2 regions of the Providencia sp. UF-183 genome follow, and region 1 is predicted to be linked to the other one. Evidence: riboswitches for the same ligand, from Rfam matches in the RefSeq annotation. Region 1 holds a riboswitch; the other holds the start of a gene.
What was found. Region 1 has a riboswitch for thiamine pyrophosphate ahead of thiB (thiamine ABC transporter substrate binding subunit). Riboswitches for the same ligand answer to the same signal wherever they lie in the genome.

Region 1 (12,663 bases):
ACGTAGTTATCTACGCTTCTAGGGATTCATTCAGTCGACGCTTTGCGGTAGCGCGAACTATTTAGGGGATGGGATGCAGTCAATCGATTGAGTAAACCTAAAAATCGGGCTGGCAGGTAAAATGCATTGGTGTGCCATATTCAGGATGGGTGATATATAACTCCTGAGCATGTAACTGCAAGCGAGGTGCGAGGGCTTTGGCCTCGTCGTGGGCATAGAAGCGATCGCCAAGGATAGGGTGACCCAATGCAAGCATATGAACGCGTAATTGGTGGGAACGCCCTGTAATCGGTGACAATTTTACGCGAGTCGCTTGTTCTTCACGCGCCAATACTTGGTATTCTGTTTGTGCAGACTTACCCGTTTCAAAGCACACTTTTTGCTTTGGCCGATTGGGCCAATCGCAAATCAGCGGTAAATCAATCAACCCTTCTTCTTTCTCTAATTGCCCCCAAACTCGCGCAATATAGACTTTTTTAGGCTCACGCTCTCTAAATTGGCGCTTGAGTTCACGCTCAGCGGCTTTATGCAGCGCAACGACCATGACACCGCTAGTTGCCATATCAAGTCGGTGAACAGATTCTGCCGCAGGAAAATCACGCTGAACGCGGCTCATAATGCTGTCATGGTGCTCAGGGGCTTTTCCGGGCACAGAAAGTAGCCCACTTGGCTTATTCACCACAATGATGTGTTCATCTTGGTAGAGCACATGCAGCCAAGGTTCAATGGAGGGATGGTAAGGTTCCATAAAATTACCCGTCATACTTCAAGTTGTAGGGGTGTTGGCTTCATTCATCTACTCAGGTTACATACTTGTGTATGCTCCCTGAGATAGCTTCATTTGCCGCCTACCTACAACACGAATTATTTAGGGTAATTCAATTATTACTTAAGTAAATCGAGTTGTAGATTTTAAATTAATTATCGAACCATAAAGTGTTCTATGGTTCGATTGTTATGGCTTACTGATGCGTGACAATAACTAAGCGGATGGCATCGAGGCGCCATGTGGCTTGGTCAATATTAGTCATCAGTTGTTGGCGTTCTTCCTCGATAATATCCAGTTCTTCATCACGGATATTTGGGTTGACCGCTTTTAGCGCTTCTAAACGTGAAAGTTCTAAGGTTAACGCTTTATCAGCGGCATCTTTTGCGCTCTCAATCAGTAATTTCGCTTCTTTTTCAACCATCGGTTCAGACAAACGCAGAACGGAATGCACTTCGTTTTGTACTGCATTCACCAGTTTGCTCGCCATATGGCGGTTAATCGCATTTAATTGGCGGTTAAAACTTTCAAATTCAACTTGAGATGATAAGTTATTGCCTTTTAAATCAATTAATAAACGTACAGGTGTCGCGGGTAAGAAACGGCTGATTTGCAAGTTTTTTGGCGCTTGCGCTTCGACCACATAAATTAACTCAGTTAATAATGTGCCGACAGGTAATGCTTTGTTTTTCAATAAAGAAACTGCGCAGCTGCCCGTATCGCTCGATAACACTAAATCTAACCCATTACGGATGATCGGGTGTTCCCAGCTGATAAATTGCGTATCTTCACGGGAAAGCGCTTGCTCCCTATCAAACGTGATGGTGCAACCATCTTGTGGAAGACCCGGAAAATCAGGGACTAACATATAGTCGGATGGCGTTAAGATGATTAAGTTATCGCTCTTATCTTCCTGATTAATACCAACAATATCAAACAAGTTTAGTGCGAAGTTAACCAGCTCAGTGTCGTTATCGCCTTCACCAATTTCTTCTGCTAGCTGGTTACCTGCATCTCCGCCGTTCGAGTGCATTTCCAGCAAACGGTCACGGCCTTGTTCTAATTGCAGTTTTAAGCTGTCATGTTCGTCACGGCACGTTTTGATAAACTCATCAAACCCTTCAGTAACAGTCGGTTCAGCCATAAATTGCAGCAACGGTTGGTAGTATTTATCGTAAATGGCGCGACCTGTCGGGCAGGTGTGTTCAAAGGCATCTAAGCCTTCGTGATACCAACGGATAAGCACGGCTTGCGCGGTGTTTTCTAAGAAAGGCACATGAATGCTGATGTCACGGCTTTGGCCAATACGGTCTAAACGACCAATACGCTGTTCTAGCAAATCAGGGTTAAACGGCAGGTCAAACATGACTAACTGGTTTGCGAACTGGAAGTTACGGCCTTCTGAACCAATTTCAGAGCACAGTAATACCTGTGCGCCTTCTTCTTGAGAAGCAAAATACGCGGCGGCGCGGTCACGCTCTAACAGGGATAACCCTTCGTGGAAGACGGCAGCTCGAATCGCTTCACGTTCACGTAAAACTTGCTCTAATTGCAGTGCAGTCGCCGCTTTTGCGCAGATAACCAAGACTTTCTCATTGCGATTCGCGGTTAAAAAGCCCATCAACCATTCAACACGGGGGTCGAAGTTCCACCACGTCGCATTTTCACCTTCAAACTCTTGGTAAATTTGCTCCGGGTACAGCATCTCTTTGGCGCGAGTTTCGGTGTCTTTTTTGGTGCCCATAATACCCGCCACTTTAATTGCGGTCTGGTATTGGGTCGGTAATGGCATTTTTAACGAATGCAGCTCACGACGCGGGAAGCCTTTAACACCATTACGGGTGTTTCTGAATAACAGGCGGCTCGTGCCGTGTCTGTCCATCAGCATGTTAATTAGCTCTTGGCGAGCGGCAGTGCCATCTTCCGTTTCGAGATTAGCGGCTTTCAGCAATGGCTCAATATCTTGCTCTTTGATCAAATCATTGAGTAAGTTCTGTTGATCATTGGTCAGTTTATCGCCTGATAATAACAATGAAACAGCATCGGCGACTGGGCGGTAGTTATCCTGCTCAGCAACAAACTCCGCATAATCATGGAAACGGCTTGGGTCGAGCAGGCGCAATCGAGCGAAGTGGCTTTCTTGACCGAGCTGTTCAGGTGTTGCGGTTAACAGAAGGACTGAAGGAACGCTTTCTGCTAGCGTTTCAATTACTTGGTACTCGCGGCTTGGTGCAGCTTCACTCCATTGTAAATGGTGAGCTTCATCGACAACCATCATATCCCAGCCTGCTTCAACCAGTTGGTCGAAACGCTGCTTGTTGCGGCGGACAAAATCCAATGAACATAAGACTAATTGTTCAGTTTCGAATGGGTTATCGCTGTCGTGTTGTGCTTCGCTATAACGGCTATCATCAAACAGCGAGAAACGCAGGTTAAAACGGCGAAGCATTTCCACCAGCCATTGATGCTGCAAGCTCTCAGGAACGATGATAAGGACACGCTCAGCACGGCCAGCAATAAGTTGCTGGTGGATGATCATCCCAGCTTCGATGGTTTTCCCTAAGCCCACTTCATCTGCGAGTAAAACGCGTGGATTATGGCGTTTGCCTACTTCGTTGGCGATGTGTAACTGGTGTGGAATTAAACTGGCGCGTATGCCGCGCAGGCCTGTTGCTTGGTGCTTAACTTGCTCGCTTTGGAATTTACGGGCGCGAAAACGCAGTGCAAAGCGATCCATACGGTCAATCTGGCCTGCAAATAAACGGTCTTGGGGTTTATTGAAGGTCAATTTGCTATCGAGAAACACTTCTCTGAGGCTTACATCAGTTTCTTGCGTGTCTAAGCGCGTACCAATGTAAGTTAATAATCCTTTATCTTCTTCAATGCTTTCAACTTGAAGTTGCCAGCCATCGTGGCTGGTGATGGTATCACCTTCATTAAACATCACTCGGGTAATCGGCGCATCACTGCGTGAGTAAAGGCGGTTTTCGCCACTAGCAGGGAAAAGTAACGTTACCATGCGGGTATCGATAGCCACAACGGCGCCTAATCCAAGTTCGCTTTCTGTATCGCTGATCCAGCGTTGACCAAGAGTAAATGGCATAGATTTAACTTAATTCCATAAATTTGTGAGTTATTCTTAGATTTTTTTAGACAATTTTTATCAGAGTCTTCGCCCAGTGTTGGTGCAACTAATCATCTGTTGCACAAGGAAGAGTTCGATTTTTTGTAAAAATAGTCATTACCTGATGATTAATTATACACATTAATAAATTCAAATTGCAGTGGCTCACTGTCATTGCTTTAACTTCTTAGCGAAAAATACACTGAAGATAAGGCAAAAAGTGCTGATTGAATTATAACGAGTATTACTGATTATCGCGCATTATTTGTGCAGTCGAGCTGTGCGGATATCAAAGGGGCGTTATATTAATTCAACCGCGGCTTATCGTCACCTGTTAAAAAAGCATCAGTGGAATAATAAATTTTAGAACAACAGGGTAATTTGGCCTGTTAATAGGGTATCGAAGTCATCCTCTAAGAAAGGTAAGATAGCATCGGCTATTGGTTTGATTTGCTTAGAAATATAGTGTTCATAATCTGGCCTTGCTGTTACGATTTCGAGTGGTTCAGGCCCTGCCTGTGTGATGATATAGCTTATCCAACCCCCATTTTGGTACTGTAACGGGCGCTGTAATTTTATATTATAGTCATCTGCGGCACGTGCCGCGCGAACATGTGGTGGTACATTTCGTTGGTAATCAGTGAGTTTTCGACGTAAGCGTTTACGGTAAACCAAGCGGTCATCAAATTTACCTGCTCGAATATTTTGGATATATTCACGAATATATTCACGATACGATTGACGATGAAAAATTCGAGTGTAGAGCTCTTTTTGAAAAATTTGTGCAAGTGGCGTCCAATCTGAACGGATCGTTTCTAGCCCTTTGAATATCATTTTATCTTGGCTTAAACCCGCATAACGTTTTTTACTGCCCATTTCAGCGCCACGCACGGTTGGCATAAGAAAACGGCGATAATGTGTTTCGTACTCAAGTTCAAGCACACCTTCGAGCTGCCATTCATCCTTTAAATGCTGTTTCCACCAATCATTGACGTAATCACGAAGCGCATAGCCAATCTTTTGCGCTTGTTCTTCAGTGTGTTGCTCACGTAGCCAAACAAATGTGGAGTCTGTATCCCCATAAATGACTTGGTAACCTTGGGATTCAATCAATTGCTTGGTTGTACGCATGATTTCATGGCCGCGCATCGTAATTGAGGCCGTTAAGCGTGGGTCAAAGAAACGGCAGCCTTCAGCGCCAAGCACGCCAGCAAAGGCATTCATAATAATTTTTAGGGCTTGGGAAAGCGGTGCATTGTGTTCTTTTTTGGCTTTATCGCGCGCTTGCCAAATATGGCTAACAATATCGGGTAAACAATGGGTCGTACGTGAAAACCATGCTTGGCGAAAACCTTGCACAGAATGTTGTGGTTCAGGGTGAGCAAGTCCTTCAATCATACCTGCGGGGTCAATTAAAAAGGTACGAATAATTGATGGGTACAGGCTTTTGTAGTCCAACACTAACACAGAGTCATACAGCCCCGGTTGAGAATCCATCACAAATCCACCTGGGTTTAACTGCATCTTGTGCTCAGTTATATTTGGTGCAACGAAGCCAAGGCGATGTAACCGCGGAATATAAAGGTGGGAAAATGCCGCAACGGAGCCTCCCATTTTATCTGCTACTAAGCCTGTGACCGACGAACGCTCTTGCAAGAACGCCATGAGATCGGTTTTTTCGAATATACGGTGGACTAAAACGCAGTCTTGAATGTTGTAGTGTGCTAATGCGGGTTTATCGTGAGCAAAGCGGCGGTTAATTTCGTCCATTCGGTCGTAGGGGGTATCAATCGCCTTACCTTCCCCGAGAAGCTCTTGGGCGACAAATTCCAAACTAAACGAAGCAAAATGCCATGTCGCATTTTTGAGTGCATCAATACCGTCGATAATAAGTCGACCTTGGGCTGAAGCGAAGAAAACGCCTTGTTTGAAGCCGTGCTCCCGCCACTCAAGTTTTGTCCCTTGCCGCCCAAATAACAGCGGAATGCCATAGCGTTCTGCGTGTTTTTGCAAAACCTGTAAGTCGAACTGGATTAAGTTCCAACCGATTATGGCATCAGGGTCGTACTGTTGTAGCCATTCATTGAGTTTCTCTAGCAATTGAGGCCGGCTACTTGCATACACTAGGCGGTGAGCCGAATTTAATGCAGGGCCTTGCTCTGGGCCTAACATAAACACCACGTTGTCACCACAACCAGATAGCCCTATGGAATATAGCTCACCATGTTGGCTGGTTTCGATATCAAGAGATACCGCTTTAATTTTTGGTCGATAACCTTCACAAGACTTGAGTTGGTATTCACCGCGTGAATTACGAGAAAACCACACAGGCGCTGTAATAAATCGCTCCATTAAATAGCGTTCACAAGGGCGAATATCGGTTTCAAACAGCTCAACGCCGAATTCTTTACAGCTTTTTTCGATATTCTGTAATTGGCGATATTGGTGACAATAAATGGCGTAGACTTTTTCCCTTTGAAAGTCAGAGAGTTCAAGTAATCGATAGCTGACATTCGGTTGTTCATCTAAAAGATGCTGAACAATTGGTAGCTTTGAAGCCGATAAAAAGCCAACTGCTTTTTGATTGGGAATGGTTATTTTTTGCGGGTGTGTGTCTGTGAGAAGCCAATACGTGACCTCGACGCCTTGGCGGGTGTCTTTCCAGTGCCGGCTTAAGATAAAGCCTTGTTGTGCAGGGGGCATTAGTTGGGGCATTGGGCAACTCGGTTTGCTAAGTTACCCAATAATATACGACAGTAGTGTGAATTTATACAGTATTAATTGGTGTCGGTGACACGAAGCAGTGCAGAAGCTGCACTTTGCCCTTGTAATAAAGCTTGTGTATCACCGTCATAGGCAATTACACCATCAGAGATGACTAACGTTCTTGGGGCAATTTGCAGGGCGTCATCCACATTATGAGACACCATTAACAATGTGATGGATTTTTCTGCACAAACCGTTTTTAACAACATAAGCATTTCATGGCGCAGGGCAGGGTCGAGGGCTGAAAAAGGCTCATCAAGCAATAAAATCGGTTGATTGCGAACCAAACAGCGGGCAAGGGCGGCACGTTGGCGTTGCCCACCTGAAAGCTGTGCTGGCAAGCGGTCTAAGCACTCAGTTAAACTGACATGAGCCGCAATTTGCTCGACGACCTGCATTTGCGCCGAGTTCAATCGCAGGCTTGGCTGCAAACCGAGGCCGATATTTTGCCGTATCGTTAAGTGCGCAAATAAATTGTTTTCTTGAAATAGCATGGAAACAGGGCGCTGTGCTGGTGGCGTGAAGGTGTGATCTTGCCCATTAAGTTCTATTGTGCCTGTTTTGGGAAATTGAAAGCCGCTAATTAAGCTCAGTAACGTGCTTTTCCCCGCACCACTTGGTCCCATGATAGCGATACATTCCCCTGATTTTACTGAAAAATCAAACGACATCGTTAAGTTATCATATTGGTAATCTAAATTTGTCAGCTTAATCATGGTGTTTTCCTGAAATGCGTTCGAGCAGGCTAAATAAACAAAAACACAGCAATAGCAGCAGCATCGCAGTTACCGCGCCATCATTGGTGCGATATGCCCCAATTTGCTGGTACAAATAATAGGGAAGCGTGCGGAAATTTTCATTACCAAACAGGGCTACGATGCCGAAATCCCCCACTGAAATCACACAAGCAAATGCGAGAGCTTGGGCAATTGGTTTACGTAGTGCTTTGAGCTCAATAATTTTAAAGCGGTTAAACCCGGTGATCGCTAAGGATTGGCATAAAGGGTTATATCGCTCCGCGGTGTCTCTCATAGGGTTTTCGAGGACTTTTAAAGCATAAGGGATAGCCAACAGGGCATTGGTCATTATCACCAAGGGGTAGGGAGATTCAGGTAGCCCAATGGTTTCATTGAAAAAGATAAAAAAACCTGTTGCAAGGACGATCCCAGGCATCGCTAAAATAATTAAGCCGCTTAACTCAATCGCTTGTCCAAGTCGCACGGCTTGGCGTAAACGCAGCTCACGGCTACTCCAAAGCAGCATCAAGGTGAGAGTGACACAAACTACACCAGCGCAGAGCGCAATAAACAGCGATGTTCCTGTGGCTTGCCATAATGCAGGTTGCTGTAAGACCGATAATAGCTGCCCATTTAAACCATCGAAAACGACGGCAAGCAGCGGGGGGAGCAACAATAACATCGCCGCAGTAATTAACAAGCAATCACGAATACGGCGAAAAAGGTTATCTGCGGGGTCTACCCATTGTGTTTGCTGGCTAAAACCAACTGAAAATAAATTATTGATTTTTTGACAGATAAACATCAATCCAAGACAGAAAAATAATTGGATGAGCGCCAAAATTGTCGCTCTACCAAGATCAAAATCATAATTAAGCGCTTGATAGATTGCGAGTTCAATCGTTGTTGCCGCAGGGCCGCCACCTAAAGCGAGTACGGTGGCAAAGCTAGCAAAGCACAACATAAAGATCAGTGATGCGGTAGGGAGGATTTGCCTACGCAAATAAGGCCATTCTAAAATTCTAAATTGTTGCCACTCATTAAAGCCTAATTGCGCAGTCATTTGACGCTGTTCAATGGCGATATTTTCTAAGGATTGCAATAACATTCTTGTGGCGAGGGGCATATTAAAGAAAATATGTGCAAGTAAAATTCCTTTTAATCCGTAGGGCGAAAAGCTGTATTCCACCCCGAGCCAGTCGAAGGTTTTTGCCAGCCAACCTGTTTGCCCGTATACCGATAAAATCCCAAAAACAGCCACTAAAACGGGTAAGACAAGTGTCATCGCGCAGAGGCGTATAAATAATGTACGCCCCCAAAAACGACGACGGTAAAGTGCTCTTGCAAGTAAAATGGCAGGAAGCACGGAAAAAATAGCGGATAAAAATGCCTGCCAAAAGGTAAAGCCAATGACATGCCATAGGTAACTGTCGCTGATGATGTCATCAATGGCGATTTCAGGCGCAAAAAACCACAGCGCTCCAAAACTGAGAAGCGCTATCGCAATTAATAAACCGGAAGCAAAAGCTCCCGGTAATAAAGAGAGATTAATTAACGACTGACGGCGGTTTGCCATAAACGCGTCCAGTTTTGACGTTCTTTAGCCACTTCTTGTGAACTAAATTGTAAGGCTTTTTCTGGCAGAGGCAGTTGGTTATAAACCTCTGGCAGAGGGATATCAATCACCGGATACATCCAGTTAGTAGTCGGTAAAGTGTTTTGGAATTCAGGTGTTAAAACGAATTGTAAAAATTGCTTAGCGAGTTCAGGTTGTGGGCTGTTTTTCAACCTTGCAGCGACTTCTACTTGCATGTAATGGCCTTCATCAAACAAGGCTGCGGCGTAGTTATCTTTTTTGTCGTTGAGCATCTGGTAGCCCGGCGATGAGGTATAGCTCAGAACGAAATCTCCTTCACCTTTTAAGAATAAGCCGTATGCTTCGCTCCAACCTTTTGTGACCGTTAAGGTTTTTCCTGCCATTTTTTTCCAAGCATCTGCGGATTTATCACCATATAGTTTTTCAATCCATAACATCAGGCCAAGCCCTGGCGTGCTGGTGCGTGGGTCTTGGTAGATGATTTTCCAGTTATTTTCGCTATTTAATAGCGCATCCATACTTGTGGGCGGTTGTTGGATTTTATTTTTGTCATAAATGAAAGCGAAATAGCCATAATCATAAGGAATGAAAATAGAGCTATCCCATGCAATAGGTAATTTTAAGGCTGCCGTGTCAATTTCAGCAGGGACAAAGAGGCCTGTTTTTTCGGCGGAATCTAATAGGTTGTTATCTAAGCCTAAAATGACGTCAGCTTTACTTTTTTTTCCTTCCATTCTTAAACGGTTTAACAGCGCAACGCCATCCCCCAAGGCAACAATTTTTAATTCGCAGTCACACTGGGCTTCAAAATTCTTTTTAATTTGCGGACCCGGTCCCCACTCTGCGGCAAAGGAGTCATAGGTATAGACAGTTAGGGTTGGTTTCTCTGCCCATGCCAATTGACTTAAACCGAGTGCACTAAGGGTCAAAATCGATGCTATAATTTTGTTTTTAAACATGCTTTTTCCTGCGCTAAAAGAGAGTGACACAGGATTTGAGAGTGAACCGATGCAGGTTTGCAAGCGGTGGCTCAAATCCCTACGCCGGTATTAACCGGATCAGGTTCTACGGGTTATTTCTCAGCCAAAATAAATTTGGCACCCCGTTGAGACGCTCACTATTGTAGAGACTTCGGACATATCTGCAAACTGTATTGATATAGGTTTACCAGTTAGGGTATGTGTGAAACAATTAGGCATCTTTCAAATTTGGTTATTGGGGTAGTCGAGTGATTGATGATGATGGCTACCGCCCGAATGTAGGAATCGTAATTTGTAATCGGCAAGGGCAGGTTTTATGGGCTCGCCGCTATGGTCAACACTCTTGGCAGTTCCCTCAAGGAGGCATCAATCCGGGGGAATCACCAGAGCAAGCGATGTATCGTGAGTTATACGAAGAAGTTGGGCTACAGCGTAAGGATGTCAGGTTATTGGCATCTACCCGTAATTGGTTACGTTACAAATTACCCAAGCGTTTGGTGCGTTGGGATACAAAACCGGTTTGTATTGGGCAGAAACAGCGTTGGTTTTTACTCCAACTGCAATGTAATGATGCTGATATAAACGTGCAGCGCAGTAAATCGCCAGAATTTGATGGCTGGCGATGGGTCAGTTATTGGTATCCTGTCAGGCAGGTGGTTTCTTTTAAACGGGAAGTTTATCGCCGTGTTATGAAGGAATTCGCTCCAATTGTAATGCCTTTACAGGAACAAAAATTACCACAACGACCTGCTTTTAATAACCGTAGGCGCGGAGCAAAGTAAGCCTATGTTGATGCGTTTACGTGAAATTGTCGAAAAAGTTGCGATGGCGACAAGTTTGACCGATGCGCTTGAAGTATTGGTGGACGAGACCTGCAAAGCAATGCGAACTGATGTGTGTTCGATTTACTTAGCCGATCATCCCCGCCAATGCTATTACTTAATGGCAACCCGCGGGTTAAAGAAACCTAGCGGGATTGCTATTCGCCTTGGCTTTGACGAAGGCGTTGTTGGTGCGGTTGGGCGCCAATCTGAAATGCTAAACCTCGCTGATGCCCGTGAACATCCTCAATACAAATACCTTCCTCAATTAAAAGAAGAGCAACTTAAAGCCTTTCTTGGTGTCCCCATTGTTTATCGTCGACAACTACTTGGCGTGCTGGTGGTTCAACAGCGTGAGAAACGATTGTTTAATGAGACAGAAGAATCTTTTATGGTGACACTGTCGATGCAGCTCGCGGTGATCCTATCGCAAGCACAAGCCAAAGGAATTTTTGGGCAATATCGGCAAAATAGAATTAAAGCCATCCCTGTTTCTCAGGGAATTTCAATGGCCTATGGTTGGCAAGATACTTCGCAACCTTCTTTTGACAGTATCAGTCAAACCAGTGCCATTGATATCGACAGCGAAAAACAACGTTTAATCACGGCATTAGAAAGTGCAACAGCCGAGTGCCGGCGGATCAGCAAGCGCTTTATGGCGAGCTCTGCGAAAGAAAGTGCGGCAATTTTTGATCTTTATAATCACCTGCTTAGTGACCCCCAGCTTAAAAAACATTTATTTACTGCCATTGATGGTGGCGCAGCCGCTGAATGGGCTGTGAAAACAGTTATCGAAAACTATGTTGAGCAATTTTCTCGTTTACGTGATCTCTATTTAAGAGAGCGAGGCGCAGATCTTAAGGCGTTAGGCCAGCGCTTATTATTCCATCTTGATGATACGTTAACAGCGAATGAACAATGGCCTGAACGCTTTATTTTAGTGGCTGATGAACTCAGCGCCAGTGTGCTTGCTGAATTGCCAATGGAGCAACTAGCGGGTGTTATCGTACGTGATGGCGCAACACACTCGCACTCGGCAATTTTAATCCGAGCGATGGGTATTCCTGCCATTATGGGGGCGGATATTGAACCGTCTTTACTGCATAACCGCCATTTGATTTTAGATGGTTATCGTGGCGAAGTTTTTATTGAGCCCGAAAATCTAATTATTCAAGAATATCAGCAGATTATTGAAGAAGAAAACGTTATTAGTCGTTTGGCGGAGGGAACCTTAGAGCAAGATGCGACCTTAATAGGTGGTGAGCAGGTACAGATATACCTAAATGCAGGGTTGAGTCCGCGCTATGAGCAGCAAATTAATATTGGTGTTGATGGTGTTGGGCTATACCGCACAGAACTGCCGTTTATGCTGCATAATGGTTTTCCTTCAGAAGATGAACAAAAACAGCTATATAAAGAAGTTTTACAGCTATTTCCAACAAAGCCAGTCGTGTTACGTACCCTTGATATTGGGGCAGATAAACAGCTTCCGTATATGCCTATTAGTGAGGAAAATCCAAGCCTAGGCTGGCGAGGGATCCGCATTATGCTTGATCAACCTGAGATTTTTTTAATTCAATTAAGGGCAATGTTACGGGCTAATGTGTTATCAGGAAATTTACGGATTCTTTTGCCGATGGTGACGAGTATTAATGAAATAGATGAAGCTATTTCGTTAATAAAAAGAGCAAAAGAAGAGGTGGGGCAGTTGCTTGGGCAGCCAGTAAAAATGCCGCAGGTGGGCGTGATGCTTGAAGTACCTTCATTGCTATTTTTATTGCCAGAGATAAAAAAACGTGTCGATTTTATTTCTATTGGCACCAATGACTTTACACAATATTTACTTGCTGTTGACCGCAATAATACACATGT
Region 2 (12,663 bases), on a different contig from region 1:
GCGTAAAAATTAGCCTAAAGTAATACCTATATTGCTCACCCCCGCTTCGCGAAGGTCAGATTTTAATCCTTTAATTAACTCTAAGTCGCGCTCTTCACAAGCTGCCAGTAAACGGAAAATGTCCCACTGGATATCCCACTCTTCTTCAATCGCAGGAATTTCTTTGAGTTCTTCTTCTGTCATTTCCCGCCCTGCTTGAGTCATTTCGAGCATGGCAACCGTACGAATGGAGGCTTCGCTAACCAATATCGCATGTTCAAGCGTTTCACCACTCAGTTTTGAGTGAATAACTTCACCCAATGCAATACAGGCATCAATAGCTGGATACACACCATACATATCGAAATCATCTGCTGATGGGATAATTTCTTCTAATTTTTCTAACTGACTGTCGAAATTGACTTTGCTATCTTTAATGACCAAAGTTTCCCAAACTAAATCAAGGATGGAACGATAAACTTTTGCATCGGCAAATTCAGTTTGCTGACAAAACATCTGAAAGTTGGGGTACATTCTTTCACATAGACTTGCCATGAAAGTTGTATGCTGCCAGCTTTCTAATTTTTCCAACCTCAAATGAATGGGATTTCTTAACATAATTTCTGACTCATCAATCTTAATACTTCGCAGTTTACCTGAAAATCTGTCAATGCCACATATTTTGCTGATAATTAGCTGATTTTCTCATTCATTCGCTTAAAAAACGTTCGATTTGATGCAATTCCGTCAGCAAAACGTGTTGGTTCAGGCAACCTATAACCTTTTAGACACTGTTTAACCCACTCTAAGGAAGACGAAAAACCGACTTTATGCCCCGGCGAAACATATAATGGTTTGCAGCGTTTTTTGCTCCGCAAGACCCAACCGAGTTGATTTTCACCTGCCATTAATGGCTGAACACTTTCGGGGGCTTCATCTAATTCGGCTGCATCGCCACATAAACGGCTTTTTGCTACACCTATCGTTGCCACATTGGCTTGCAAACCAAAATGGCAAGCCACACCAAAGCGCCTTGGGTGAGCAATGCCTTGCCCATCCACGAGAACTAATTCAGGCTTATGCTGTATTTTTCCCCACGCGGCCATTAAACCAGGTACTTCACGAAATGAAAGTAACCCAGGTATATAAGGCAGTTGAGTCGGTATGCGTGCGATTTGATACTCAACAAGCTCTAGCTGCGGCCAAGATAGAACTGCCACCACCGCACGGGTGATAGTGCCATCTTGTTCAAAGCCCACATCCGCTCCACCAATCAGTTTCACTGGTGGAAACTCATCTTGCAAAATGATTTTTGAGGCTTGGCTAACTTGTTCTTTTCGTAACTGTTGAGTATCTAAAACCATAGCGCATCCAATGCTTCGATACTGAATTATTCTTAATCATAGATGATAATGGTGTACTTACAAGGTTCCATAAATACACCACAAATCAAGAACATCAAGAAATGATGATTACTGGTGATATTGACGAGAGAAACGGTGAACCGCATCAACAAATGCGCCTGCATGCTCAGGTGGTACATCCTGATGGATACCGTGACCTAAGTTGAATACATGCCCTTCGCCGTGACCAAAACCAGACAGGATATTTTGCACTTCGTCTTCAATACGTGCAGGTGGTGCATACAACATAGAAGGATCCATATTGCCTTGCAATGCAACTTTATCCCCCACACGACGACGTGCATCAGCAATTTCTGTTGTCCAATCAAGACCTAATGCATCACAGCCTGTTGCCGCCATTTCTTCTAACCACTGACCGCCACCTTTAGTGAATAAGGTAACAGGCACTCGACGACCATCATTTTCGCGAATTAATCCATCGATAATCTTATGCATATAATTCAGTGAAAACTGTAAATAATCACGTTTAGTTAATACACCGCCCCATGTATCAAAAATCATGATGGATTGAGCGCCCGCACGAATTTGCGCATTTAAGTATAAAATAACGCTATCCGCCAGTTTATCCAGTAATAAATGCAGTGTATTCGGGTCTTCATACATCATTTTTTTGATTTTAGTGAACGCTTTGCTACTGCCACCTTCCACCATATATGTCGCCAATGTCCATGGGCTTCCAGAGAAACCAATCAGCGGGACATTTCCTTCAAGGGCTTTACGAATGGCGCGAACCGCGTCCATCACATATCCCAGCTCCATTTCAGGATCGGGAATTGGGATGTTTTTCACATCTGCCGCACTGGTGATAGGCTTTTGAAAACGTGGGCCTTCGCCTGTTTCAAAATACAACCCAAGCCCCATAGCATCAGGGATAGTTAGGATATCAGAGAATAAAATTGCGGCGTCTAATGGAAAGCGACGTAATGGCTGAAGTGTCACTTCGCACGCAAGCTCAGTATTTTTGCACAGAGCAATAAAATCACCAGCCTCGGCGCGCGTTGCTTTGTATTCAGGCAAATAACGCCCCGCTTGACGCATCATCCATACCGGGGTCACATCTACAGGCTGACGTAGCAGAGCACGTAGATAGCGGTCATTTTTTAACTCAGTCATTATTTACTCCATTATTATTAGTGGCCGCCGCAAATGGCTATAAGCAAAGATGGCTATTGTAACATGTAAAAGGCAACAATATCAGCGCACTGCTATTTGTCCGATTCGTACTCACTTTGACGGCACAATGCGACTGTATCCTCAATTAAGCGCCTTGCGATGGTATCCCCAGGCGGAATAAGTGGTAAGTCATTGTAATGATACCAATTTGCGCTAACCAGTTCGTTCGGATCAACCTGAATATCACCGCTCTCGTAATCCGCAAGGAAACCCATCATTAAGGAGTGAGGGAACGGCCATGGCTGTGAGGATACGTAGCGAATATTTTTCACTTTTATTTGGCTCTCTTCCATGACTTCGCGCATAACGGCTTCTTCTAATGTTTCACCCACCTCAACAAAGCCTGCCAATACGGTAAATAATGGGTTTTGAGAATGACGTCGGTGCTGTGCCAAGAGAATATGGTCATCACGGCGGATCCCCACGATAATGCAAGGGGCAATTTGCGGGTAGTAACGCTCATGGCAATGATCACACAAGCACGCCCATTCCGTCGCACTATGGCGCATGGCGGTACCACAATAGCCACAATAGCGGTGGGAGCGATAGAATTCCGCCAATTGCACGCCGCGCCCAGCTAGGCGAAATAAACCTTCATCCTGCGCGGCAACAACCCGCGGAGATGCCATATCGGATGGCATTTTTTCCGCGATCAGCCAGACAATTTCCCCTTGCCATTCACCGATTGGCGTCGCACTTTTACCTTCTAATGAATAGTCTTTAGCACTGCCGCGTGGAATGTCCCCTTTCGGTAACCACAGCCGACCAGCGAAACAGACGAACCACCAGCCACTTTCTGTTCCTACTAACGTTAATTTATTCATTTTCTCTATCTTTTTTGGCTTTTCATTGTTGATAAAAAGGTTGTCGATAAAAAAATCAGTTTCGAATCACACAATACACTTCTTTGACACAATGTCATTCAAACGTTTGTTTCATTTTCTATCCCTGTCAATTTTGACACTTTTTAGACAGTTCATCCCCTAAAATGTCTAAAAACTGTCATAAAACGGTCAACTCACTGTCACTTATTAAAATTAGGATGCTCAGTAACCAATCTGGTTCACCGTTCCTCAAAAGTGAGAAAACAATGAAAACTATCGTTCCTGCGATTTTACTATCACTGACCGCATCCAGTATGACATTTGCTGCGGATGCTAATTTAACAGAGTTGATCAATGCGGCGAAAAAAGAAGGGCAAGTTTACAGCGTTGGGATGCCTGATTCTTGGGCAAACTGGAAAGGAACTTGGCAAGATTTAGCCACGCAATATGGCTTAAAACACCAAGATACAGACATGAGTTCTGCACAAGAAATTGCCAAATTTGCCGCCGAAAAAAATAACGCAACAGCAGATATCGGTGATGTTGGTGCTTCATTTGGCCCTGTCGCGGTGCAAAAAGGGGTTACTCAGCCTTATAAACCAACCACATGGTCACAAATCCCTGATTGGGCAAAAGATAAAGACGGCCATTGGGCGTTAGCCTATACCGGTTCGATTGCTTTTATGATTAATAACGACTTAGTCAAAGATGCGCCAAAAAGTTGGGACGACTTACTGAAAGGTAAATACAAAGTCACCGTGGGGGATGTTGGAATTGCAGCGCAAGCCAATAACGCCGTTTTAGCCGCTGCATTTGCCCGTGGTGGCGATGAAAACAACCTCAAACCCGCCATTGAATTATTTGCTGAGTTAGCGAAGCAAAAACGCCTATCCGTTAATGACCCTACTGTTGCAAACATCGAAAAAGGTGAAGTGGAAGTTGGGATCTTATGGGACTTCAACGCCTTGAATTATCGCGATCAGATCAACCGCGATCGCTTTACGGTTGTGATCCCATCCGATGGCTCAGTAATTTCTGGCTACACCACGATTATCAATAAGTTTGCGAAAAACCCAAATGCGGCCAAGTTAGCGCGTGAATTTATTTTCAGTGATAAAGGCCAGTTGAACCTTGCTGAAGGCTATGCACGCCCAATCCGCGCACAATACCTGACATTACCTGATGACGTTAAAGCCAAATTGCTGCCAGAAGCACAATATAAAAATGTTCAGCCAATTAAAGATGCTGAAGGCTGGGAAAAATCATCGCGTAATTTACCAAAAATGTGGCAACAACAAGTTCTGATCCACCAGCAGTAATCGAATTTGTTGAATTTAGGAATAAAAGTCTGATGTCTGAGAAAGTCATACTTGTTGTCCTAGACGGTTTAAGTTATTCAGTAGCCCATCATTGCATGGGCTATCTCAATGGACTCATCAAAGCCGACAGCGCAACACTTTACCAATTGGAGTGCGAACTCCCTTCCATGTCTCGCCCGTTGTATGAGTGTATTTTAACGGGTGTACCACCAGTGCAAAGCGGGGTCGTCAACAATGAAGTTGTACGTTTATCCCACTTTGACAGCATTTTTTCTCTCGCGCGTCTTGCGGGTAAAACCACGGCCGCTGCCGCTTATTATTGGGTGAGCGAGCTCTATAACCGCGCACCCTTTGTGGCGACTCGAGACCGTTTTACGCATGATGAGCTACTTACTATTCAGCACGGCTGCTTTTACCAAGCAGACAGCTACCCCGATGACCATCTCTTTCTGGATGCAGAATATTTGCGTAGTCAATTTAACCCTGACTTCTTATTGATTCACCCAATGAATATTGACGATACAGGGCATAAGTTTGGGTTTGATTCACCCCAATACCGCAATGCAGCTCGCCACGCAGATATTATTTTGTCGAATTACATCCCGACGTGGATTGAACAGGGGTATCAAATTCTTGTCACTAGCGACCATGGCATGAACAACGATCGCAGCCATGGCGGTACACTCTCCGAAGAGTGTCTAGTTCCGCTATTTGTCATCGGTTCAAAGTTTGCCCATCAGCCTTGCGATATTCAGCAAATCAATATTTGTGGCACGGTCTGCCGTTTATTGGGCATCGACCCACTCGATAAATCGGTATGTGATGCACTATTACAAGGAGATGCATAATGGCTGACCTGACTGCACCCTACGAGCAAGCCCAACCACAGCTAGGGAAAATGGCCATGTTAAAAAAAACTTTTGCCCGTTTTCATTGGCGCGCGGCATTATTATTGCTGCCCTTTTTTGTGCTGTTTGGCCTATTTCAAATCGCCCCGATGATTTGGGTGCTTATCAACAGCTTTATCTATGAAGAAGCCTGGTCCTTCAGTCATTACCTTGAGGTGTTTACCAATGATTTTTACCTGCAAGCCTTCGAAAATACTTTATGGTTATCACTAATTTGTAGCGTAGTCGGTTTGTTTATCGCCAGCGTTACCGCCTTTTCTATCTACAAGATGCAAGGCAAGGTGCGTCGAATGATGATTTCATTCACCACCATGGCAAGTAACTTTAGCGGCGTTCCCTTAGCTTTCGCGTTTATCATTATTTTGGGCTTTAATGGCGCAATCACGTTGCAGCTCAAAGCATGGGGAATTATTGAAGATTTTAATATCTATAGCGCCAGCGGATTAATGCTGCTGTACGTCTATTTTCAAATTCCACTCGGTGTGTTGTTGCTTTACCCAGCCTTTGATGCCCTCAAACCTGAATGGGAAGATGCGGCAAAAACCATGGGGGCCAGCAAATTAACCTATTGGTTAAAAGTCGCGATTCCGGTGCTTTCCCCTGCTTTACTCGGCACGTTTATTATCTTAATTGCCAATGCGATGGGCGCGTATGCCAGTACTTATGCGTTAACCAGCGGTAACTACAACCTTGTGACCATCCGTATTGCCAGTTTAGTGTCTGGTGATTTATTCCTCGAACCGAATATGGCGGCGGCATTATCCGTCCTGCTTATCGCTATCTTAGGGTTTATCACTGGGATCCATCATTGGTTAATCAAGCGGAGCTACCATGCAAAATAACAATGTGATTAGCCCAGTAATAACCAATAAGAATGCTGGTTTATGGTTTCATAAGTTAGTGTTAATCAGTATTGCCAGCTTATTAGCGTTGCCGATTATTGCCACGTTTTTGTATTCCATTGCCAGTTCTTGGGGAGCAACCGTATTACCCGATGCGTTGTCCATTAAATGGTATCTGCAATTATGGCAAGACCCGCGCTTTTTAATGGCATTTGGTCGTTCGTTGATTATCTGTTTTGGCACACTGTTAATCAGCACCTTGGTCATTTTACCGATGACATTTGCGGTGTTTTATCGCTTTCCCAAGCTAAAAGGATTGATGGATTTATTGATTATCCTGCCTTTCGCTATCCCACCAGTGGTGTCATCTGTCGGTTTATTGCAAATTTTTGCGGACGAACCATTTATGTTAGTAGGCACGCCGTGGATCTTAATTGGCACCTATTTCACCATCACGTTGCCATTTATGTACCGCGCCCTCGCCAACAGTTTTCAAGGAATTAACTTACATGACCTGATGGATGCTGCGCATTTATTGGGTGCGAATACCTTTAACGCTTTCATGATGATTGTGTTACCAAATATCCGCAAAGGTATGTTGGTTTCATTATTAATTTCATTTTCATTTTTAATGGGTGAGTTTGTGTTTGCCAATATTTTAGTGGGAACACGTTATGAAACCTTGCAAATCTACTTGTTCAATATGCGCCAAACCAGTGGGCACTTCACTTCCGCGCTGGTGATGTCTTACTTCTTATTTACGTTATTGCTGACGTGGTTAGCGATGCGTTTGAATCGTTCAGGAGATGAATGATGAGCTATGTAATTGCTGAGAATTTAACAAAATCCTTCGGGTCAAATCAGGTCTTTGCGGATATTCAATTTACCATTGAAAAAGGCGAATTTATCACTCTATTGGGGCCGAGTGGTTGTGGGAAATCCACTTTATTACGCTGTATCGCAGGCCTCGAGCAACCGAATAGCGGTGAGCTTTATATTAACCGTAAAAATATTACCCATCAGCCTGCCCAGCAACGTGGCGTGGGTATGGTGTTTCAAAGCTATGCACTTTTCCCCAATATGACCGTCGCGGACAATATCGCCTTCGGCTTAAAAATGCGTAAAATCGATAGAAACGAAAGAGCTAAAGCCGTTGCAGAAGTTATCGAAATGGTTGAGTTGCAAGGAAAAGAACAACAATTTCCTCACCAATTATCCGGCGGGCAGCGCCAACGCGTCGCACTGGCAAGGGCGCTAGTGATGAAACCGCAAATTTTGTTACTCGACGAGCCGTTATCCGCCCTTGATGCGCGCATTCGTAAGCATTTGCGCCAGCAAATTCGCCATATTCAGCGGGAGCTTGGACTCACGACGATTTTTGTTACCCATGACCAAGACGAAGCGATGATCATGTCCGATAGGATCTTTTTGATGAATAAAGGGCAGATCGTACAAAGCGATACGGCAGAGAATATTTATACCCAGCCCGCCAACGAGTTTGTTGCTCGCTTTATGGGCCACTACAATTTGGTGGATGCTCACAAAGCCAACGCAATGTTAGGCGTCAATTTACAAGGCACCCTCGCTATCCGCCCTGAGTCTATTTATGTGAAAGAAGCAGGTCGCCAGTATGGTAGCCATATATCACACCCTGTCGATGCCGTGATTTTAGACCATCAACTACTTGGCAATATTATTCGTTATAGTGTTAATACCCCCGCAGGGGATATGACGGTAGATTTGCTCAATCGCTCCTCTGAACGTTTATTTGAACCCGGCACCCGCCTTGAGTTAATGTTTAATAAAAATGAAATTCGTGCACTTAGCTAATCATACGATAGGAATATAATGCAAAACAAATTAGCCATTTTTGACTTAGATGATACGTTGATTCAAGGGGATAGCAGCGTATTGTGGACGCAATATCTGTGGGATAAGCAAATTATCCGTGACCCACAGTTTGTGGAAGCCGATAAAGCCATGATGGCGCAGTACAATGCAGGAACGTTGGATATGCCAACTTACCTGCGCTTTAACCTGCAAACCCTCGCTGATATCAAAACGGAGCAAGTGGATATCTGGCTGGATGATTTTGTGCAAACCGTGATTTTACCGAGGATCTACCCTGATGCGATTCAAACGATCGCCCACTACCGTGCCAAAGGGATCCCAATTATTGTGATCTCCGCGAACGTTTCATTTATTGTCAAAAAGATCGCAGATCAACTCAATGCCGATGTCGCGATGGGCATCGATATTAAACAGCAAAATGGCTGCTACACCACTGAAATTGACGGTATCCCGACCTTCAAGGAAGGCAAAGTTAAACGCCTTATGGATTGGGTTCGCCACCAGCCAATCACCGATGCGTATGTGTATTTCTACACCGACTCTGCCAACGATCTCCCAATGTGCCAATTCGCCGATGAAACGTTTATCGTTAACGGTGACCCACGCCTTCTCAAAGTCGCCAATGAAAATAATTGGCCGCAATATCAGTGGAATTTATAAACCTTATTTTTAATTTTTAATTTTTGAGGTTTTAGGTTTTAGGTTTTAGGTTTTAGGTTTTAACTAACTTGCCTTTCAAAGGTTCCTCTAAATTATTCGTGCTAGAGGAAGGCGGCAAACTAAGATATCCCTAGGAGCATACACAAGTATGTGACTAGGGTAACTTAGTGCAGCCAACGCACCTATCGCGCGAAGAATGACGAGGAAAAAGCTTGAGAATCACAGGAAGCTCTCTATACTGATTAATTCTTGTCGGAGTGCCTAGTATGTGAAAACATCAGGCTGAGACCGTTAATTCGGGATCCGCGGAACCTGATCGGGTTAATACCCGCGAAGGGAACAAGAGTAATCACTCAGCGCCATTTTTGCCATTTTCCGTTTGGTGAAAATTTAAACGCAACGTCTTTTTATTACTCCTCCGAACTCCTGACAAGCAACTTTCTTTCGATAAACCCGCTTGGTGCGTTTTGCATCATAGCCGTGACAATGTCAGGAAATTGCTATGTCCAATATTACAAATAATGTTATCCCGACCGCTGATTTATCCCCACAAGCTGCACCTGCTCGCACACGTAAAGCCCAACGTGACGCCGCTGAAAACTTTATCAACACAGTTTCTGGCGTTTCATTTCCCAATTCTGAACGTATTTATCTCCAAGGTTCGAGAGACGATATCCAAGTTCCGATGCGAGAAATCCAGCTTTCTCAAACCCTTATTGGTGGCGACAAAGACAACCCGCAATTTGAAGACAACGAACCCGTTCCTATCTACGATACTTCTGGCCCTTACGGCGACCCAACATCAGAACTCAACGTCCACAAAGGTCTGAAAAAAATTCGCGCTCCGTGGATAAACGAACGCTCAGACACCACCAAAGTAGAAAACTTAAGCTCTGATTTCACGCAACAGCGACTTGCCGATGCAGGCCTCAACCACTTGCGCTTTAACAACCGCCCACACCCATTAAAAGCACAAGTCAACAAATGCGTCACCCAACTTCACTACGCTCGTAAAGGCATCATTACCCCAGAAATGGAATTTATCGCCATCCGCGAAAATATGGGTCGTGAACGTATTCGTGGCGAAGTTCTACTGCAACAACATCCGGGGCAAGGCTTTGGGGCTAATTTGCCCGAAAATATTACCCCTGAGTTTGTTCGCCAAGAAGTCGCCGCAGGTCGTGCCATCATCCCTGCTAATATCAATCACCCTGAATCTGAGCCGATGATTATTGGCCGTAACTTCTTGGTGAAAGTGAACGCCAATATCGGTAATTCGTCGGTCACTTCATCCATCGAAGAAGAAGTGGAAAAACTGATTTGGTCAACACGTTGGGGCGCAGATACCGTCATGGATTTGTCCACAGGCCGTTACATCCATGAAACACGTGAATGGATTTTACGTAATAGCCCAGTCCCTATCGGCACAGTGCCAATCTACCAAGCCCTTGAAAAAGTCAACGGCGTAGCGGAAAACCTAACGTGGGAAATGTTCCGCGATACGTTATTAGAGCAAGCAGAACAAGGCGTTGACTACTTTACTATCCACGCTGGGGTCTTGCTGCGTTACGTGCCAATGACCGCTAAACGCTTGACGGGCATTGTCTCACGCGGTGGTTCTATCATGGCAAAATGGTGCCTCTCCCATCACCAAGAAAACTTCCTGTATGAAAACTTCCGTGAAATCTGTGAAATTTGTGCCGCTTACGACGTTTCCTTATCATTAGGTGATGGCTTACGCCCAGGCTCAATCCAAGATGCAAACGATGCTGCACAATTTGCCGAGCTTCATACCCTTGGCGAGTTAACCAAAATTGCGTGGGAATATGACGTCCAAGTGATGATTGAAGGCCCCGGCCATGTCCCGATGCAGATGATCCGCCGCAACATGACGGAAGAATTGGAACATTGCCACGAAGCCCCATTCTATACCTTAGGCCCACTTACAACCGATATTGCACCGGGTTATGACCACTTTACCTCAGGTATTGGCGCAGCAATGATCGGCTGGTTTGGCTGTGCAATGCTCTGTTATGTAACACCAAAAGAGCATTTGGGCTTGCCGAACAAAGATGACGTTAAACAAGGGCTTATCACCTATAAAATTGCAGCGCACGCAGCTGACCTTGCCAAAGGCCACCCCGGTGCACAAATTCGCGACAATGCTATGTCGAAAGCACGTTTCGAATTCCGCTGGGAAGACCAATTTAACTTGGCATTAGACCCCGAAACTGCACGTAAATACCACGATGAAACCTTACCGCAAGCCTCAGGAAAAATTGCCCATTTCTGCTCAATGTGCGGTCCGAAATTCTGCTCGATGAAAATTTCCCAAGAAGTGCGTGATTACGCAGCCCAAAAAGAGGCAAACGAAAAAGAAGCGGGTATGGAGCAGATGTCTGAAGCCTTCCGTGCCCACGGTAGCGAGCTATACCATGGCGCAGAAATTGTGAACGCAGAGGTCGCTGATAATGAAAAAATCGCCTAATGCTATTGTTGCGCCAACATCACCTTTTCCAGAGACCGAGCAATACCTCGGCCTTTACCCTGTTGTTGATTCCGTTGAATGGATTGAACGCCTGCTTAGTGCAGGTGTTTCCACCCTCCAATTACGCATCAAAGACAAAGCAGATGCTGACGTGCGTGATGATATCCAAAAAGCTATTGCTTTGGGTAAAAAACATAACGCACGGTTATTTATCAACGACTACTGGCGCTTAGCCGTGGAGTTTGGCGCCTACGGCGTACACCTTGGCCAAGAGGATTTGGAAACCACTGACTTGCTGGCAATCCACCAAGCTGGCCTTCGGTTAGGTATTTCCACCCACGATGAGCATGAGCTAGCCATCGCCAAATCTGTGCGCCCCTCTTACATTGCCATGGGGCATATTTTCCCCACGCAAACCAAAGAGATGCCATCGTCCCCCCAAGGGCTGGAAACCCTTAAAGCGATGGTAGAAGCAACGCCGGATTATCCCACTGTCGCCATTGGTGGAATTTCCATTGACCGCGTACCGGCTGTCTTAGCAACGGGTGTCGGCAGTGTGGCTCTGGTCAGCGCGATCACCAAAGCTGATGATTGGCGGGCAGCCACTGAAACGTTACTGAATTTAATTGAGCGTCATCGCGCTTGTTAATTAATTCATAATCAAATAATTAGCCGTGTATTTAGTGAAATAGACACACGGCTGATAATTCGAGGAATTTAATCATGTTAAGTGACCAAGAATTCATGCGTTACAGCCGCCAGCTATTACTTGAAGACGTTAGCCCTGAAGGGCAACAAAAACTGAAAAATAGCAAAGTGCTGATTGTCGGTTTAGGCGGGTTAGGCTCCCCCGCTTCCCTCTACTTAGCCGGTGCTGGCGTTGGCGAGTTATGGCTTGCTGACCACGATGATTTGCATGTCTCTAATTTACAAAGACAAGTACTCTACGATACGGATGATATCGAACAGTCAAAAGCGCAATTAGCTGCAAAGCGGCTTCGCCAACTCAACCCGCTCGTGAAAACGCACGCAATTGTGCAGAAATTAGAGGTTGAGACATTAATCCCACTCGTCGAGCAAGTCGATTTAGTCCTTGATTGCTGCGATAACATGGCAACGCGCCATGCCGTCAATGCCGCCTGCGTCATGACCAACACAACACTCGTGAGTGGTAGTGCGGTGGGCTTTGGTGGAC

Region 2: it holds a riboswitch for thiamine pyrophosphate, as region 1 does, so the genes downstream of both, thiC (phosphomethylpyrimidine synthase ThiC) here and thiB (thiamine ABC transporter substrate binding subunit) in region 1, are expected to answer to the same signal.

What each region holds. Positions count from the first base shown of each region.
Region 1 covers NZ_JBSICD010000036.1:2,551-15,213, reverse strand. Annotated here, with positions in the region: gene rluA (bifunctional tRNA pseudouridine(32) synthase/23S rRNA pseudouridine(746) synthase RluA) at 98-748, opposite strand; gene rapA (RNA polymerase-associated protein RapA) at 963-3,869, opposite strand; gene AC4IFT_RS21535 (DNA polymerase II) at 4,254-6,605, opposite strand; gene thiQ (thiamine ABC transporter ATP-binding protein ThiQ) at 6,668-7,372, opposite strand; gene thiP (thiamine/thiamine pyrophosphate ABC transporter permease ThiP) at 7,365-8,969, opposite strand; gene thiB (thiamine ABC transporter substrate binding subunit) at 8,945-9,949, opposite strand; TPP riboswitch at 10,008-10,105, opposite strand; gene rppH (RNA pyrophosphohydrolase) at 10,219-10,752, shown strand; gene ptsP (phosphoenolpyruvate--protein phosphotransferase) at 10,757-12,663, shown strand, end outside.
Region 2 covers NZ_JBSICD010000031.1:23,292-35,954, reverse strand. Annotated here, with positions in the region: gene AC4IFT_RS20890 (YjaG family protein) at 10-597, opposite strand; gene nfi (deoxyribonuclease V) at 672-1,343, opposite strand; gene hemE (uroporphyrinogen decarboxylase) at 1,452-2,516, opposite strand; gene nudC (NAD(+) diphosphatase) at 2,609-3,400, opposite strand; gene AC4IFT_RS20870 (ABC transporter substrate-binding protein) at 3,667-4,719, shown strand; gene AC4IFT_RS20865 (alkaline phosphatase family protein) at 4,752-5,567, shown strand; gene AC4IFT_RS20860 (ABC transporter permease) at 5,567-6,469, shown strand; gene AC4IFT_RS20855 (ABC transporter permease) at 6,459-7,283, shown strand; gene AC4IFT_RS20850 (ABC transporter ATP-binding protein) at 7,283-8,299, shown strand; gene AC4IFT_RS20845 (HAD family hydrolase) at 8,318-8,980, shown strand; TPP riboswitch at 9,224-9,336, shown strand; gene thiC (phosphomethylpyrimidine synthase ThiC) at 9,483-11,468, shown strand; gene thiE (thiamine phosphate synthase) at 11,452-12,117, shown strand; gene AC4IFT_RS20830 (HesA/MoeB/ThiF family protein) at 12,192-12,663, shown strand, end outside.